DNA from 2 places in the Pseudoalteromonas sp. SG43-8 genome. Region 1 is predicted to be linked to the other one. Evidence: predicted binding sites of a transcription regulator. Region 1 holds the regulator's gene; the other holds the start of a gene.
The links. Region 1 encodes LexA, which represses DNA repair genes until DNA is damaged. Its sites were predicted from a motif close to TACTGTATNNNNATACAGTA; they were not measured.
Positions count from the first base shown of each region.

Region 2: a site for LexA is predicted at 1,576-1,595, ahead of H5122_RS01340 (SulA-like leucine-rich domain-containing protein). Genes of this name have one in related genera too.

Region 1 is NZ_JACJEX010000013.1:82,512-86,630, forward strand. Features, by position in the region: gene coxB (cytochrome c oxidase subunit II) at 1-716, opposite strand, end outside; gene lexA (transcriptional repressor LexA) at 1,201-1,818, opposite strand; gene H5122_RS17405 (PaaI family thioesterase) at 1,986-2,426, shown strand; gene H5122_RS17410 (hypothetical protein) at 2,427-2,807, opposite strand; gene H5122_RS17415 (hypothetical protein) at 3,121-3,846, shown strand; gene H5122_RS17420 (chaperone modulator CbpM) at 3,909-4,119, opposite strand, start outside.
Region 2 is NZ_JACJEX010000001.1:276,051-280,169, forward strand. Features, by position in the region: gene H5122_RS01330 (diguanylate cyclase) at 1-526, shown strand, start outside; gene H5122_RS01335 (YchJ family protein) at 601-1,080, opposite strand; gene H5122_RS01340 (SulA-like leucine-rich domain-containing protein) at 1,119-1,553, opposite strand; gene H5122_RS01345 (tetratricopeptide repeat protein) at 1,852-2,316, opposite strand; gene H5122_RS01350 (NCS2 family permease) at 2,435-3,727, shown strand; gene H5122_RS01355 (hypothetical protein) at 3,801-4,119, opposite strand, start outside.

The DNA.
Region 1 (4,119 bases):
ACCACCACAACGGGCATAAAGCCATGGTCTTTACCACACAACTCAGCACATTGGCCTCGGTAAGTACCTTCTTCGTTTATGTTCGTCCATGTTTCATTTATAAAGCCGGGGTTCGCATCTTTTTTAACTGCAAAATCAGGTACCCACCAAGAGTGAATAACATCATCAGAAGTCATTAAAAATCGTACTTTTTGATTTATTGGCAGTACAAGAGGCTTATCAACCTCAAGTAAGTAGTTAGGGTTTTTATCTGCAAGATTCGCTATTTCATCTTGCGGGGTAGATAAAATAGAGTAGAACTCTACATCTTCGCCCATATATTCATAATGCCATTTCCATTGCGAACCCGTAATTTTAATAGTGAGATCAGCTTTGCTGGCATCTTCCATTGCAATAAGGGTTTTAGTGGCTGGTACTGCCATAGCAATTAAAATAACAAACGGAATTGCAGTCCAAAGTATTTCTACTTTAGTGCTTTCGTGAAATTGGGCAGGTACAGCCCCTTTAGATTTACGGTGATGAATAAGTGCCCAAAACATAATTGCGAACACTATCACCCCAATCACACAACATATTATAAATATGGTCATGTGCAGCTGATATACATTATTGCTTATATCGGTTACGCCTTTGCGCATATTGTATTGGCTGTTAGCCAAAACTGGGTGCGAAAAAACACATAATATAAGCCACAAGGTAGAGGTCAGTTTACCCATGTGACGGCTCCTTTGATGCTATTGCGAATGCAAAGCGAAGAGGCATACGGCTTAAACGCCAATTCGTTATTTTTATTTTTTTAGCCAATCTTATTTAATATTGATTGGTTTTGCTGCGCCAACAACGAGTTTGTGTATATTGTGTGTTCTCAAAACTAAAAAGCTGTGAGTTATTATTAGCTCAGCACATTAACAATTAGCTAAAAAACGAACAACAAGCAAGTTTTAGTATAAAAAACAATCAGGTGATATTGAATAATTAATAAAAAATCGGTAATCAACTGGGCAACAGGAAGTTCAAAATATGAGCAAAACAAAGGGGTTTAACGCATTCGGAGGGGGAAAATATAAGTGCAAAAAAGTTTACAGCTTAAATAGTCAGTGGGCTGTTTACGCCCTATTTTTTAGTACAAATTTTAAAACAAAAATGCGTACTAATTAGTACGCATTTATAAAGCTGCTTGTTTAAAAGCTATTTTTAAAGTCACATCCAATCAGCGTTTCTTATAACGCCAACGGCTAAGCCTTCAATATTAAAAGACTCATTCTCAAGATCTACTTCAATAGAGTCAAAATCGTCGTTTTCAGCATGAAGTAATACTTTACGACCCGCTTTCTCAAGACGTTTTACAGTTACGTCTTCGTCTAGGCGAGCAACAACAACTTGTCCATTTTCAGCGGTTTGAGTACGATGTACAGCAAGTAAATCACCATCCATAATACCAATATCTTTCATGCTCATACCGTTAACGCGTAGTAAAAAATCTGCAGCCGGTTTAAACATTAATGGATCGATTTTGCAGTGACTTTCAACGTGCTCTTGCGCCAAAATAGGTGAACCAGCAGCAACACGCCCTATAAGCGGTAAACCTAATTGTTCTGGCTCTTCTTCTTCAATTAATTGAATACCACGGCTTGCACCTGGTTTCATCTTAATTACGCCTTTTTTAGCAAGTGCTTTTAAATGTTCTTCAGCAGCATTGGCACTTTTAAAACCTAATGTTTGCGCTATTTCAGCACGTGTAGGAGGCATACCAGTGTCTTTAATAAAAACTTTAATTAGTTCGAGTATTTGAGCTTGGCGGTTCGTTAATGGTCGCATACAACTGGTTTTCCATACAGTACATTTAACTGTGAGTATATACAGTTAAATAAAAATCGCAAATTTAAATTAAGCCTTAAAATAGCTAAAGTAATTTCACTTGTGTACATTTTAGGGATATAACTAAAGCTAAGTTTATAAATGATTAAAAATGCAAAGGAGACATTATGAGTATTTGGTACCAGCCCATCACCTTAGAGCTGTGCAAGCAGTTAGAACAAGGCATTAATGGCCAAGGAACATTAATGAAAACTATGGGGATAGAAGTCACAGAAATTGGCGATGATTATTTGGTTGCCACAATGCCGGCAATTCCTGAGCATCATAACCCAATGGGCATGGTTCACGGCGGTGCTAACGTTGTACTTGCCGAAACAGTTGCCAGCTATGCCGCTAACTTTGTTGTCGATTTTACTAAATTTTACTGTGTAGGGCAGGAAATTAGCGCAAGTCATTTAAAAGCATCTCGCAACGGCACTTTAACAGCAACGGCAAGAGCGTTTCATATTGGCAAACGTAGTTCAGTATGGGAAATAAAAATTACAAATAGCCGCAATGAGCTGTGCTGCGTATCAAAAATGACCGCAGCAGTCGTAGAGCGAAGATAGTTACTTTTCGATTGGGTAAATGGTAATTTCCATACCCGCACCAATCGCAGATATACGCAATAATGTATCTGCATCTAAGGCTTGATTAAAGCACTTAGGAGAAGTCCCTGATTCAAAACCAATATCAAACGTTCTACGTGAACAGCTTAACCATTGCTTTAGCGCATTACGCGAACACGATTCAATAAGCTCACATATATGGTTTATGGCTTTATCAGGTGTGCTCACCTCACCTGTAGCTTCAATACGCGCTAGTTGACGGTATTCGTCTTTGTCATAATGTAAAATCGTCGCGACTTTTTTCAAGTCCGCCACTAGCAAACTAATATCTTGCTTTGATTCAAGCTCAAGATCTACATTTAAAAATTGAATTTCCGACATCGTTTCGTATTTATCCTCTAATAATTTCATTGCAAACTTTAACGCAGTTTTACCGTTATACCAAATCAACTATGCTCTATTAACCACTTTATATGGATATTTCGCAGCTTTTAAGTATTTTTTAGCATTTAAAGCTAGCTGGATATCAAATATTCAGCTCAATTAAACAGATAAGTCATGTTAGGAATTTAAGTGTAATCTTTTTTATTTTTAAATGATTACAGTAAGCTATAGTTTAAACTGCGACAAAATGTCGCAGTAACTTATCCTATTAATGTAATAAACTAGCCTCTAAAAATAATAAGACTAAAACATGAATAAAAAAATATTTAAGCATGCTCGCAAGTTACATAAATGGTTAGGTTATTTATTAGCACTACAAATTTTAGCATGGTTACTAGGTGGTTTAATTATGAGTGCAATCCCTCTTGATAAAGTTCATGGGGAGCATCTTGCTACACGTACTCTCAATAATCCATTTACGCAGGCTGATTATATTGCTTCCCTTGACGATATTGCCTCTCAGGTGGTTAATCCAACACAAATAATTTTTGAGAACTTCTTAACTACACCACTTATTACTGTCTTTAGTAATAACGAGCAGCAAAGCTTCAATGGCATAACAGGCCGACCATTTGAACCGCCAACTAAAATACAAATTACCGCAAATGCTAAAGCACACTTACTTATTGATGCTCAAGTAACAAGCGCTGTACTACTAAAGCAAGGTACGCGAGAAGTTGGATATAAAACCAATGTTTGGCAGGTACAATTTGACGACACATTTAACACAACACTGTACTTGTCAGAAAATAACGGCAAAGTTGTCACCGTTCGCAGCACGCTATGGCGAATATTCGACTTTTTTTGGATGTTACATATTATGGATTACGATGAGCGAGAGGATTTTAATAATCCGCTGCTTATTAGTTTTGCAGCAACCAGCGTACTTTTTTGTTTAAGTGGAATATTATTACTTATACAAAATATACGACTAAAACGATTTATCCGAATTAAAAATAAGAATAAATCAAAGTAGTCATATTGGTTTTTGAGAGCTAGCGCCCACTTATCAAAGAGTAAATAAGCCTAGGGCTTATTTTATTCCAAGTGCTTAAATCGACTCAAATGTCGCTTTAACATTTCGTTTTCGAAAATCAACTCATCACGCTCATCCAGCAATTGTAAAACTAAAGCTATTGCCGACCAATCTAACGAAAAGTCATGCTGGATACGGGCCGCTTTTTTAACTAAGGTCACTGCAGATACCGTAAATTGCCACTGCGTAACATGCTCCCCCTCAATTGGAACC
Region 2 (4,119 bases), on a different contig from region 1:
CACGATGAAACTTCAACATGACTTACTCAATCAAAAAGTATTTCTAGATGATTTAACAAAGGTATTCAATCGTCGTTATTTTGATGCGCATTTTTCTAAAATGGAACGAAGCGCCTTACGAGAAAAAGTCGACTATGCACTATTACTCATCGATATAGATTACTTTAAGCAATACAATGATATCTATGGTCATGTGCAGGGGGATACGGTGTTAAACCTAGTAGCACAAACTATTACTAATAGTTTGCAAAGGCCAACCGACTTTGTTGCGCGTTACGGCGGCGAAGAGTTTGTAGTTGTTCTACCGCATACAAGCACTGAAGGTGCAATTTGTGTTGCTGATAAAATTAAACAAAATGTGGCCGATTTAGGAATATTACACAAATATTCAGAATATGATTTTGTGACTATTAGTATTGGCGGTGCAACCCTACAACCATACGTAAATAACAAAAACACCTTGCAGATCGCAGATGAAAAAATGTATGAGTCTAAAATGCAAGGGCGTAACAAAGTGTGTTTTTAAGTTTAGTTAGCTAATAAATCACTCTGCCACTTAAAAACACCTTTTAGGTGATAAATATTAAATAAGATTATTTATTACATGCTATGACATTTTTTGTATTTGTTATTGCTACCGCATGGGCAGTTATCATTTCTGTCTACTTTAATATCTTCAACAGGATATATAGTGCCATCTAAATAACGCCATTGAGTGTTTTCTTTAATAAACTGCGATTTTTCATGAAGCTCACAAAATAAGTTTTGATAAAAATATTGGGCTTTAAATTCTACAGTTCCAGTATCGCCATCATGGCTTGAGTCAATTAAATCAAGATTTATAAATCGACAGCTGTTAGCAAAATCATTGATTTCTTTAATCGGATTCTCAGCTTGTTTTTCTTTTGCGTAGGTTTGATAAACATATTTTGCATTTTTAATAACATAAGCGCTGAATCGTGAGCGCATAAGTTGTTCAGGAGTGTCAGCTTGCTTTACAGATAAGTGAAGCGGCTCGCAGCAATCGGCATAATTGTGCCCACTGCTGCAAAAACATAGTATGGCATTGAGTGAAGTCATAATAATAATACAAAGTCTAAAACATTAGTTTAACAAGCTTATTGAGCGAGTGGTATCTCTGTTGTTTGTGCGTTTTTAGTAAAACAGTATAGTTTTGTATTCGTTTTACTTAAATCGAACGATAGATTTGTAAGTAGTTGGTTATTAACTATATCGGTCCAGGTGATTACCGCTGCAAAGTTTCCATTATGTAACGCAGAATTTAATACATACTCTAGATTTACTAGGTGCTTCTGTCTAATAACAAGTAATTTACTTGTATCAATAGAGCATGAGTCAAGTAAAGCTTTGCTAGGTACATGATCTGGCGCAATTAATAACGTCCATGCATTAGAGCTATTGTATTGGTGTAATACTTTTAAAAGCTCAAAGGTCGCTGAAATTTCATCTTCAATTTGGATCAAATTTACGCAATCGCTTTGCTCGTCTTGTTGGTAACTTTTAACTGTTCTTACGGTAATAGGCTGTAACATAATTTCACTCACTGGGTTTTTATACAGTATCTATATACAGTAGTTTATACAGTGCTTTCGTGCAAGCATTTTATGCTATTTATTTGTACAGTTATTCAGCCTTTGATCATTGTTTTTTATTTTTAAATCTATAATTCTTTATTAATCAACTTGTTATAGGCTTGTTTTTGAGAAGGTATTTCAAAAATAAATTTTTGAGTAATGTTTTAATTTGTGGGTTTTATACTGTGTAGGAGTATCTTTGTAACTATATACAGTATTTTTCAACACTGTATACAGTACTTATAACTTAGTTGGTTTATGTGTTTTCACTCGTGCGAGGGATCATATGAGAAAACTGGAGTTGGTGAATTTGTTCGTACAAACTTGCCGCATAACATTGAGCATCTTTAAATCGCTTAGTTTCGATATGTTTGCGTATATCTGTAACCGCTGCAGTGGCAGGTGCATACCCTTGGCTACTCGCTAAGCTCAACCACGCTACAGCATGAAATACACTTTGTGGCACGCCTTCACCTTTTACAAAAAACAAACCTAAATAAAACTGTGCTCTATGGTTTCCTGCCATTGCAGCAAGGCGCATCCATTTTGCAGCCAATGGAGCTTGATTATTTTTTAAATAATATAGGGCTTTATTAATAGTACTTTGCTCATCTTTTTTATTATCAATGGGCGCGGGGCTGCTTTCTGGTTGAGTAACAAAACCTAAAATGTTGTCTAGCTGTTGCTCTAAGTCTTGCTCACAAGGTGTTGTTTTAAGCATATTGGTTCATTTATTATTTTAACTACTTTAACAGTTTAGTATATAGCAAGGTAAAATGTCCTGTAAAAGATAATTTTTATGTTAAAATCTCGCCACTTTTTACTATCACAAGTTTATTATGTTTGAAGCCTTATTTAAACTCAGCGAAAATAATTCAACAGTTAAACGCGAATGCGTTGCTGGCCTAACTACCTTTATTACTATGGTATACATTGTATTTGTAAACCCGGCTATGCTTGCTGAGGCAGGGATGGACCAAGGGGCTGCATTTGTAGCTACCTGTATAGCAGCTGCGATAGGCTGTTTTATAATGGGTTTATGGGCTAATTATCCATTAGCATTAGCGCCTGGCATGGGACTAAATGCCTTTTTTACGTATGGCGTCGTATTAGGAATGGGTTATACCTGGCAAGCCGCATTAGGGGCTGTTTTTATGTCGGGTTGTATATTTTTATTTTTAAGCTTATTTAAAGTCAGAGAATGGATTATTAATGCCATACCTCTGGTGCTCAAGCGAGCTATCGCAACAGGTATAGGTGCTTTTTTAGCCTTAATTGCCCTTAAAAATGCAGGCATTATTGTCTCAAGCCCAGCAACACTAGTGCAATTGGGCGACATTACTTCCCCAGGCCCATTATTAGCTATATTAAGCTTTTTTGTAATTGCAGCGCTTTTATACCGCGATTTTAAAAGCGGTGTACTTATTAGTATTTTATTAGTGACAGGCATTGCACTAAGTTTAGGGCTAGTTGAATATCACGGTGTTATGGCTATGCCACCATCAATAATGCCTACTTTTATGCAACTAGATTTTGCCGCCGCTTTTGATATATCAATGATGAGTGTTATTTTTGCATTCTTGTTTGTCGATCTTTTTGATACTTCGGGTACATTAGTTGCAGTCACTCAAAAAGCTGGTTTAGCTGATGAAAAAGGTAACATGCCTCGTTTAGGACGCGCACTAAGTGCTGACAGCTCAGCAACAATTGCAGGTGCGATGCTAGGCACGTCTACGACTACATCGTATATAGAATCGGTTGCTGGTGTATCTGTTGGCGGACGTACTGGCTTAACGGCTGTAGTTGTAGGTATTTGCTTTTTACTAATGATGTTTTTTGCACCGCTTGCACAAATGGTACCGGCTTATGCTACGGCAGGTGCTATTTTATATGTCGCTGTACTGATGCTACAAAATTTAAAGTTTGTAAATTGGGATGATATGACTGATGCAATTCCTGTTACTGTAGTATTACTAATGACACCATTAACGTTTTCGATTGCGCACGGTATTGCACTTGGTTTTATATCTTATACGGCGGTTAAAGTTTTGTGTGGTAAGCAAGATCAAATCAGTATTAGTGTTTGGATATTAACAGCCTTGTTTGTTTTCAAGTTTGCATTTTTGTCTTAATAACTAACAAATAGACAAAAAAGCCTGCATAAATTTAATTTGTGCAGGCTTTTTTAATACTTTTATAAAAGAATTACCATTTCTTTTTAGGAGCAAACAATATATCTAAGTCGTCTTGCTCTTCTTCTGTTTTCTTTTTAAGTGCGCTTGCATTAGAAGCTCTTAGTTCAACACTAATTGCTTCTAAGTAACCTTCAACTTCTTGGCGTTTTGTTGTTACATATTCATCGGTGTATGTAACTGCATTGAGCGTTGCCTGTGCTTTTTCAAAATACTGTCTTGCAGAGCCAACCATACTTGCTGAGCGGGCAGATAAGCCACGTTTTATTTGGCTTTCAATATTAATACGCAGTTGTAGTTTTTCAAGACGTTTATCTTCTAAAACAAAAACT